DNA from 3 places in the Neptunomonas sp. ABH4_499 genome. Region 3 is predicted to be linked to each of the others. Evidence: predicted binding sites of a transcription regulator. Region 3 holds the regulator's gene; each other region holds the start of a gene.
What was found. The regulator FNR, encoded in region 3, switches genes on or off when oxygen is low (the NO sensors DNR and NnrR bind a similar motif). The targets are predictions, from matches to a motif close to TTGATNTANATCAA.
Positions count from the first base shown of each region.

Region 1: a site for FNR is predicted at 1,964-1,977, ahead of ACXAF9_RS17810 (cytochrome ubiquinol oxidase subunit I). Genes of this name have one in related genera too.
Region 2: a site for FNR is predicted at 1,910-1,923, ahead of ACXAF9_RS05565 (cytochrome ubiquinol oxidase subunit I). Genes of this name have one in related genera too.

Region 1 covers NZ_JBSWXK010000027.1:26,434-29,716, reverse strand. Annotated here, with positions in the region: gene cydB (cytochrome d ubiquinol oxidase subunit II) at 1-282, opposite strand, end outside; gene ACXAF9_RS17810 (cytochrome ubiquinol oxidase subunit I) at 301-1,869, opposite strand; gene ACXAF9_RS17805 (sigma-54 interaction domain-containing protein) at 2,055-3,283, shown strand, end outside.
Region 2 covers NZ_JBSWXK010000004.1:142,962-146,244, reverse strand. Annotated here, with positions in the region: gene ACXAF9_RS05575 (electron transfer flavoprotein subunit beta/FixA family protein) at 148-900, shown strand; gene ACXAF9_RS05570 (electron transfer flavoprotein subunit alpha/FixB family protein) at 897-1,826, shown strand; gene ACXAF9_RS05565 (cytochrome ubiquinol oxidase subunit I) at 2,052-3,283, shown strand, end outside.
Region 3 covers NZ_JBSWXK010000005.1:70,136-73,418, forward strand. Annotated here, with positions in the region: gene ACXAF9_RS06575 (hypothetical protein) at 156-779, shown strand; gene fnr (fumarate/nitrate reduction transcriptional regulator Fnr) at 1,030-1,803, opposite strand; gene hemN (oxygen-independent coproporphyrinogen III oxidase) at 1,898-3,283, opposite strand, start outside.

The DNA.
Region 1 (3,283 bases), on a different contig from region 3:
GAACAGCACCAACAGCATGGCCCAGTAGAACCCTGAAAAAGCCGTTGCATAAACGGCTGGCCAAGCTGCGAAGATGGCGCCACCTGCAGTGATAAACCATACTTGGTTACCCTCCCAGTGGGGGCCAACGGTGTTGATCACCACACGACGCTCAACGTCTTTTTTGGCTAAGAAGGGCAGCAAAATACAGACGCCCATATCAAAGCCATCGGTCACGGCAAAGCCGATCAGCAGCACGCCAACCAGTACCCACCAAATCAGTTTAAGTGTTTCGTAATCCATGATCTGATCCTGCCTTAATTACTGTAACGACATGTGAGTTGATTGTTCATGGTGATAGCGGCCTGTGTGCAAGCTGCTTGGCCCTTTACGTGCAAATTTAATCATCAGGTACAGCTCAACGATGGCCAGTAGGGTGTAGAGCGCAATAAAGCTCATCAGGCTGGCAAAAATATCACCGGCCGATAACACAGAAGGGGCAACATAGGTTGGGAGAATCTCACCAATGGCCCAAGGTTGACGGCCAAATTCCGCGACAAACCAACCCATTTCGCTGGCAATCCATGGTGCGGGCAGCGTGATCAGGGCCATTTTCAGTAACCAGCGTTTTTGGTGTGACACCCCTTTGGCGGTGTAGAAAAAGCTCAAACCAAAGACCAGCAGCATCCATACACCACATGCCACCATAATCCGGAAGCTAAAGAACAAGGGCGCAACCGGTGGGATCGAATCCCGAGCCGCTGCTTTGATTTGCTCTTCCGTCGCATCAACCACGTCATTGGTATAGGGTTTGAGTAACAAGCCGTAACCGAGGTCTTTTTTGGTCTCTTCGAACAGGTTTTGAACGACGGGGTCTGTGCTGCCATTTCGGATCTGAGTGAGTGCGTCGTACGCCTGCATACCCACGCGGATACGATCTTCATGATGATCGATCAAATCGTGAATGCCTGTGACCTCTTCCGTTGTGGAGCGAGTCGCAATTAACCCCAACAGATAAGGAATCTTGATCGCGTAATCGGTTTCCATGGTTTCATCGTTAGGGAAACCAAACAGTGTGAACGCAGCTGGGGCTTCTTCGGTATGCCATTCTGCTTCGATGGCGGCCAGTTTGACTTTTTGTACTTCGCCAAGCTCGTAACCGGATTCATCGCCCAGCAAAATAACGGATAAGCAAGAAGCCAAGCCAAAGGCAGAGGCGATCGCAAAAGAGCGTTTAGCAAAGGCCACATCGCGACCTTTAAGCAAGTACCAAGCACTGATGCTTAATACGAATACAGCGGCTGTGGTGTACCCGGCTGAAACGGTGTGCACAAACTTTACTTGAGCCACAGGGTTGAAGAAGATCTCAGCAAAGCTGGTCATTTCCATTCGCATCGTGACCGGATTGAACTCGGAACCAACCGGATTTTGCATCCAGCCGTTGGCCACCAAGATCCAAAGTGCGGAAAAGTTAGAACCCAACGCGACCAACCAAGTAACACAAAGGTGTTTTACTTTAGATAGGCGGTCCCACCCAAAGAAAAACAGACCCACAAACGTCGATTCTAAAAAGAACGCCATGAGTCCTTCGATGGCCAACGGAGCACCAAACACATCACCCACATAATGCGAGTAGTAGGCCCAGTTGGTGCCAAATTCGAACTCCATGGTTAAGCCTGTGGTGACACCAAGCGCAAAGTTAATACCAAACAGTTTGCCCCAGAACTTAACCATGTCTTTGTAGATGGTTTTGCCGGTCATCACGTATACCGACTCCATAATGGCCAGCATAAAAGTCAGGCCTAGAGTCAGAGGTACAAATAGAAAGTGATACAGTGCTGTTACCGCAAATTGTAATCGCGATAAATCAACGACTTCTTCTGTGATCATTGAGTGCTCCCGCTACCGCTAGAAGAGTAAAAAGTGTTGTGTGAGCTTTCACATTCACACAGGTTTATTGCACTGCGTATGCCAAAATTTCACCTTGATATAAATCAATAAGTTAGTAGTTTTAAGGCTGGAAATGATGTCGTAACTGACATAATCTGTTGTCAAAAATGTCAGGAGTGTCATTCATGGTCCTTAACAGCTTTACCGAGATCATTTCCGTTTTGAACAGTCACTCGGAGCCCGCTGTTTTGCTTTCGACCGATTATCAAATACTTGCCGCTAATGAATCCTTCAAAAGCCATTATCACGACACGGGTGAAACCGTCGGCAGACGCTGTTATGAGGTCTCTCACGGTTATAACGTGCCTTGCGATTTAGCTGGGGAATCCTGCCCATTGCAGCAATGCAAGAAAACGGGGTTAAAGCAGCGTGTCTTGCATGTGCACGAAAGTTGTCATGGGCGAGAACACGTGGATGTGAACATGACACCCATCCAAAATGATGCTGGTGACATTGTGGGCTTCCTAGAGATCATGAAAGTGGTTAAATCCTTTGGCGATGAACAAAGCCAGATGGTGGGGGAGTCAAAAGCGTTTCTTCGATTATTGGAGATGATCCAGCGAGCTGCGCCCAGTGAGATCAGCGTGCTGCTTCAAGGTGAATCCGGCACCGGTAAGGAACTAGCGGCTTCGGCCATTCATAACGGCAGCACCCGATCCCAAAAGCCTTTTGTCACCGTTGAATGCGCAGGGCTTACGGACTCTTTATTTGAAAGTGAATTATTTGGTCACGAGAAAGGGGCGTTTACCGGGGCAATCCATAAAAAGAAAGGCTTGGTCGAGATGGCCCAAGGTGGCACCTTGTTTTTGGATGAGGTGGGTGACATTCCACTGCCACTGCAGGTGAAGCTGTTAAGGTTGATCGAGTCTGGCACCTTTCGAAGCGTTGGCGGTGTCGAGGTTAAACAAGCGGATTTTCGGCTGATCTGCGCTACGCATAAACCGCTGAAGGCCATGGTCGAGAAGGGCGATTTTCGCCGCGATTTGTACTACCGAATTGCGGGTTTCCCCATCGATTTACCAAAATTGGCAGACAGAAAAGAAGACATACCCAAGCTTGCCGTCTCATTGTTAAAGCGTATCCCGGACGCCAGCGGTAAGCGGCTTTCTAAGGCCGCCCTCGGTTTGCTGCGTGAATACGATTTTCCCGGCAACATTCGTGAGCTTCGTAACATTCTTGAGCGGGCAGTTTTGCTCTGTGACGATGATCAGATTGAGCCTGTGCACCTACCGGATGAATGTTACATTAAGGAGCTTCATGTGGCCGAACGCCCAGCCGAGCCTTCCGTCATTGATGAATCTGAGCTCATGACGTTGGAGCAATTAGAGTCCCGTTACATCAGTCAACTGACCAA
Region 2 (3,283 bases), on a different contig from region 3:
CTTTTATATCAATTGCTTAGTTTTTTCTGATTGTTATTGTCAGTTACTCCGCTGTTAAATGTCATTGTGCGTTTTCAGCGGTCATCTATAGTTAAGTCATTCCCTCAACACCGATTCAACAACAATAAAAGCAGAGGATGAGTGGCTATGAAAGTGCTTGTCGCGATTAAGCGAGTCATTGATTACAACGTGAAAGTTCGGGTTAAACCCGATGGCAGCGATGTGGATCTGACCAACGTAAAGATGGCGATGAACCCTTTTTGTGAAATCGCCGTGGAAGAGGCGGTTCGCTTAAAAGAAAAAGGGGTTGCCAGTGAAGTCATTGTGGTTTCGGTAGGTGCCAAAGCCTGTCAGGAACAGATCCGAAGTGCGCTGGCGCTCGGTGCCGACCGCGGTATCCAAGTCGAAGTGGATGCTCTTCCGGATGCGATCTCGATCTCCCGACTGATCGCTAAGGTTGCCGAGCAAGAATCCGCCGACTTGATCATCTTAGGTAAACAATCGATCGATTCCGATAACAACCAAACCGGCCAGATGGTGGCTGCCTTGTTGGATCGCCCTCAGGCAACGTTTGCCTCCGAGGTTGTGGTTCAGGACGGTGAGGTGCAAGTTACCCGAGAGGTCGACGGTGGCCTTCAAACCCTCGCACTGCAACTGCCAGCGGTGGTAACGACAGACCTTCGTTTGAACGAGCCTCGTTACGCCAAGCTCCCGGACATCATGAAAGCGAAAAAGAAACCGTTGGATGTCATTACGCCCGATTCGCTTGGGGTGGCGCTCAGTCAAAACGTGCGTGTGCTGGGCGTAGAAGCACCGGCGCAGCGTACCGCGGGCATCAAGGTGGGCTCGGTCGAGGAGCTTGTGGATAAACTGAAAAACGAAGCGAAGGTGTTGTCATGAGTGTATTAGTGATTGCCGAACATGATCATAACTCGATCAAATCCGCGACGTTGCACACGTTAAAAGCCGCCTTCGAGATAGGGGCAGATGTTGACCTTCTGGTGGCAGGTTTCAACTGCCAAGCAGCGGCCGAACAAGCCGCTAAGATCGACGGGGTTCGAAGCGTAAAAGTGGTCGATGATGCTGCGCTTGAGCATCAACTGGTGGAGTCTGTCACGCCTCAGGTTCTTTCGTTGGCCGAGGGGTACACCCATATCCTTGCACCTGCGACGACCACCGGTAAAAATCTTGTGCCTCGCTTAGCCGCTAAGCTTGGCGTAAATGCGCTGTCCGATGTGGTAGCGGTTGTTGCCAGCGATACGTTTAAGCGCCCAATTTATGCTGGTAACGCCATTGCGACCGTCCAAAGTGATGATGCCGTTAAGGTGATGACCGTTCGCGCAACCGCCTTTGACAAAGTAGCGACCGAAGGTGGTTCGGCCAGCATTGATGCGGTGGCGGCTGTTGCGGTTGATAGTGCCAGCCGATTTGTCAGCGAAACACTGGCCGAATCCGACCGACCTGAGTTAACAGCCGCTCGCGTTGTGGTATCGGGTGGGCGTGGTCTTGGCAGCGGTGAGAACTTCGGCATCCTGTACAGCCTTGCCGATAAGCTCGGTGGTGCGGTGGGAGCCTCCCGTGCGGCGGTGGATGCAGGCTTTGTCCCTAACGATTTACAGGTGGGGCAAACCGGCAAAATGGTGGCGCCCGATTTGTACATAGCAGTGGGGATCTCCGGAGCCATCCAACACCTTGCTGGCATGAAAGACTCTAAAATTGTGGTCGCTATCAACAAAGATGAAGAAGCGCCCATTTTCCAAGTGGCGGATTACGGCTTAGTGGCCGATCTGTTCGACGTCATCCCTGAGCTGGAAAGGTTAGTGTAAGCCGCGCTTACTCCCCAAACCACTCAACCTTCCTTGGCTGTGACAATCTGTCACAGCCTTTTTTCGTGGGTTCCGCGATATCCTTGCGTCACATCAAAACAAGAAGCTTTTCAAAGCTCGACCTCTTTAAACTGGCCGATACGCTGATTTTACTTAAAGTTAGGTCATCGAAATTGGCTGTTTGTACGTAAATTGATCAATGACGAAAACCCTTAGGACAGTGCTATGCTCGATCTGACTGCGGTTGACCTTGCGCGGATTCAATTCGCGTTTACGGTTTCGTTCCACATAATTTTTCCTGCCATTACCATTGGCCTTGCCAGCTACCTTGCGGTGCTAGAAGGCTTATGGCTTACCAAAAAGAACACCCTGTATCGGGACCTTTATCACTTCTGGTCGAAAGTCTTTGCGGTCAACTTCGCAATGGGCGTGGTGTCCGGTTTGGTGATGTCCTACGAGTTTGGCACCAACTGGAGTGGCTTCTCGACCTTTGCAGGCGGTGTTACCGGTCCACTGCTCGCTTACGAAGTACTCACGGCTTTCTTCCTTGAAGCTGGGTTTCTTGGGGTGATGCTGTTTGGCTGGAACCGCGTTGGGCCGGGGTTACACTTTTTCTCCACCTTGATGGTCGCCATAGGTACCTTGATCTCCATGACATGGATTTTGGCCTCCAACAGTTGGATGCAAACCCCACAAGGCTACGAAATCGTCGATGGCCGAGTCGTTCCGGTGGATTGGATCGAGATCATCTTTAACCCATCTTTCCCTTACCGATTAGTGCACATGGCGCTCGCGGCCTTCCTAACCACCGCTTTGTTTGTTGCGGCCTCCGGTGCGTGGCACCTATTAAAAGGCACCTGTGTACCGCAGGCGAAAAAAATGTTCTCGATGGCGATGTGGATGCTGCTGATAACCGCACCCATCCAGATCATTGCAGGGGACTTTCACGGGTTGAATACGCTGGAGCATCAGCCGGCCAAAGTGGCGGCGATGGAAGGGCATTGGGAGAACACACCGGGTGAAGGCGTTCCACTGATTCTGTTCGGCTGGCCCGATATGGAAGAGGAGGTCACTAAATACGCACTCGAGATCCCCCGTTTGGGCAGCTTGATCCTAACCCATTCGTGGGATGGGCAGTTTGCAGGGTTAAAAGAGTTTGCCCCAGAAGATCGCCCTTACGCGCCCTTGGTATTTTGGAGCTTCCGTATCATGGTGGGCCTTGGGTTCTTAATGCTGCTGTTGGCTGTGGTGGGTGTATACAAACGCATTAAAGGTCGTTTGTACGATTCGCCTCTGTTCCTAAAAAGTGCGTTGGCGATGGGGCCTGCGGGCATCATCGCGATTTTAGCCGGTTGGTTTACCACCGAAGTCGGTCGCCAGCCGTGGGTCGTGTACGGCGTTATGCGCACCGAAGATGCAGCTTCTAACCACTCTGTCGAAGCGCTCACCATAACGCT
Region 3 (3,283 bases):
TACGTGGCAAATAGGCCACTTACAAACACAACCGCTAAGTATATCGGGTTCTTGCGAGTGCGCAAAATACGGTATGCATCATCCGACTGTCATTTGGTTTCGGTAACGTCTCAGTGTGGATCGCTAAGTCTCGAATAATAAGGAGCACAAAGACGATGAGCGCGTTTGAACAAGCGTTTTTAAAACACTACCTCACCTTTGGTTTAGGCTCGATGCCCAAGTCCGATGTGGATGCATTGGTCATGCACTTATTGGATAAGCACGGTTTGGATGGCTCGCCGCCGTTAGCGGTATACAGTCATCAGGCGGTCAGCGAAATGTTAAAAACCCCTGTGTCTAAAGTGAAAAAACTGCGTTATGACGCGGCGCTCAAATTTGGGGGAGATATCGAAGAGGAGGCGAAAGCGCGCCTGTTAGCCTCGTTGGATCGCGCGGTGTTTGAGCTTGAACAAGACCGTATTCTTTTAATCATCGAAGATATGCTGGCCAAACATTGGTTGCAGGGGCAGCTAAAAGCGCAGCAGCAGGTGTTTGATTTTTCGCTCAACTCCGAAATGATCAAGGTCTCGGCCGAGGGCTTATTTACTGTACTTGATGTCGTGTTTGATTCAGCGGAAGTGGCTGAGTTTAAAGAGGGTTACGAAAGCGCCAAGGAGATTCAGGATAGGGCGGAACGCCAAGCCTACTTTAAAGGCGTGTTGCGTCGTTTTGTTGAGTCGGCGGCCAAAGCGGCTGGTGCCGGTGTATTGGCTACCTTGGTTACTCTGTTAGGATCTTGAAATTACAGGTAAGTACTTATGTTGACGCAGCTCAATGTTTTTAAACCTGAATAGAGGTTTAATGGACTCGTTGGGTTACACAGAGATGGCTACTCTTTGTGCAACATTAGGCGCCGGGCACAGGGAACTGCCCGGCGTTTTTTATTGTGCCTAACACACATGCGAACTTGTGAAGATTGTGTTTTCGTTGATCAATAAAAAAGCCCTGATAACAATGCGTTATCAGGGCTTTTTTATGTTGGGTCTCGATTTACAGCGTGAGTGTTTGTGCTTGTTCCTCTTCTTCACCTACGCACTCGCCAGAGGCAATCATGAGCTCGTCCATATCCAGTAGGCGAATCTCTTTGCCATCGACTTCAAGGAGTCCGTTTTTCTGGAAACGCGTAAAGATTCGGCTTACCGTTTCGACCGCCAAACCTAGATAGTTACCGATCTCGTTACGAGACATAGACAGACGGAAATTGCTTTCAGAGTAACCACGGGCTTTAAAGCGTTGGGACAGCTTCAGTAAGAAGGTGGCGATGCGCTCCTCGGCGTTCTTTTTCGAGAGCAGCAGCATCATTTGCTGATCTTCACGGATCTCTTTACTCATGGTGCGCATCACTTGGCGACGTAACTCAGGCAACTGCCCACACAGGTTGTCCAAGTTATCGAATGGGATCTCGCACACGGTCGTGGTTTCTAAAATCTTAACCGAGATAGGGTACTCTTGGTGATCAAAGCCGCTCAAGCCAACCAGCTCGCCAGGGAAGTAAAAGCCAGTTATTTGCTCTTCACCTTCATTGGTAAGGGTATAGCTTTTCACGCTGCCTGCCCGAATGGCATACACAGATGTAAAACCCTCACCTTGATGGAACAGGTGCTCTCCTTTTTTCAACGGACGACTTTTATCGATGATGTCATCCAGTCGATCCATTTCTGTCATGTTGAGTGACACGGGTAAACAGAGAGAGCTCAGGCTGCAGTTGCTGCAATGAGCTTGGTGAATGCTGCGAAGTTTCCCTTCTTTGGCGGTATCAGTCATGACCCAATCCTGTAAATAGTGGTAAAGGTTTTCGATGGATTCATCAAAAACCCTACAGATTATGTACCAAATAATCGTTTGTTTGAATGGTATATTAGATAATTCTTGAAAAACTCTGCACCTTTTGAGCTTTCGGTATGTAGGCATCAAATGCCATACAGATGCGCCTGATTAACAAGCGCCCTGCCGGGGTAACGAACAGTTTTTCAGGGCTACGTGTGATCAGCTTATCGGCTTCAAAACGCGCTAGCTCTTCTTCGGCATCAAAGAAGTAGTCTTTAAAACACATCCCAAATTGCTGCTCAACATGTTGAATATCCAGCTTAAAGTGGCAGATCAATTCGGTGATCACGTGACGACGGATGTGATCGTCTTGATGTAAGGTCACACCACGGCGTATGGCGTGCCCGCGTGTTTTGACCGCGTTTGCCCATGCATCTACTTCGTGTTCGTTTTGGTAGTACACATCGCCAATTTGGCTGATGGCCGAAACGCCCATCGCTACCAGATCACATTGTGCGTGTGTCGTATAGCCTTGAAAGTTACGATGCAGGTGGCCTTCGCGCTGCGCTTTAGCAAGCTCGTCATCCGGCTTGGCAAAGTGATCCATCCCGATGTACACATAACCGGCTGCCAGCAGTGTGTTTATGGTGGATTGCAGAATTCGCAGTTTTTCCGATGGAGAGGGCAGAGCTTCTGCATCAATCCGACGTTGTGGGCGAAAGCGCTCTGGCATATGGGCGTAGTTAAACACCGATAACCGATCTGGACTCATCTTAATCACCGTCGAGAGCGTTTTATTAAAGCGCTCAAGGTCTTGATGGGGTAGGCCGTAGATCAGATCCATATTGATGGATCGAAAACCCAGTCGGCGCGCTTCATCAAGAATGGCTTGTACCGATTCGATGCTTTGTTCGCGATTAACGGCTTTTTGCACCACAGGGTCTACATCTTGGATACCCAAGCTTATGCGGTTAAAGCCGATCTTTCGAAGGCGAGCTAAGGTGTCGAAGGTGACCTCGCGCGGGTCAATTTCGATGGAGTAGTCACCCTCGTCGTCATCGCGTAATCGAAACGCCTGACGAAGCTTGTTCATTAAGGCTTCCATTTGATCATCACTGATGAAGGTGGGGGTGCCGCCGCCCCAATGAAGCTGGTCAACCAAACGGTTTTCACCGTATAGGGCTGCCATCTGATCGATCTCTTTGAATAAGGTTTCTAGGTAGGGCTCAGCGCGATCTCGATTACGAGTAATCACCTTATTGCAGGCGCAGTAGTAACACACGTGCGCACAAAACGGGATATGCACGTAAAGCGAGAGAGGTGCGCTTTTGTCCGCCGTTGTTTGACCGGTTGTGATCAAGGATTGAGGGGTTAACTCTTGATCAAACTGTAACGCTGTGGGGTACGATGTATAACGAGGACCCGCTAGGTCGTATCGGTTAATAAGGTCTAGATTCCAAGCGATGGCGGAAGGTGA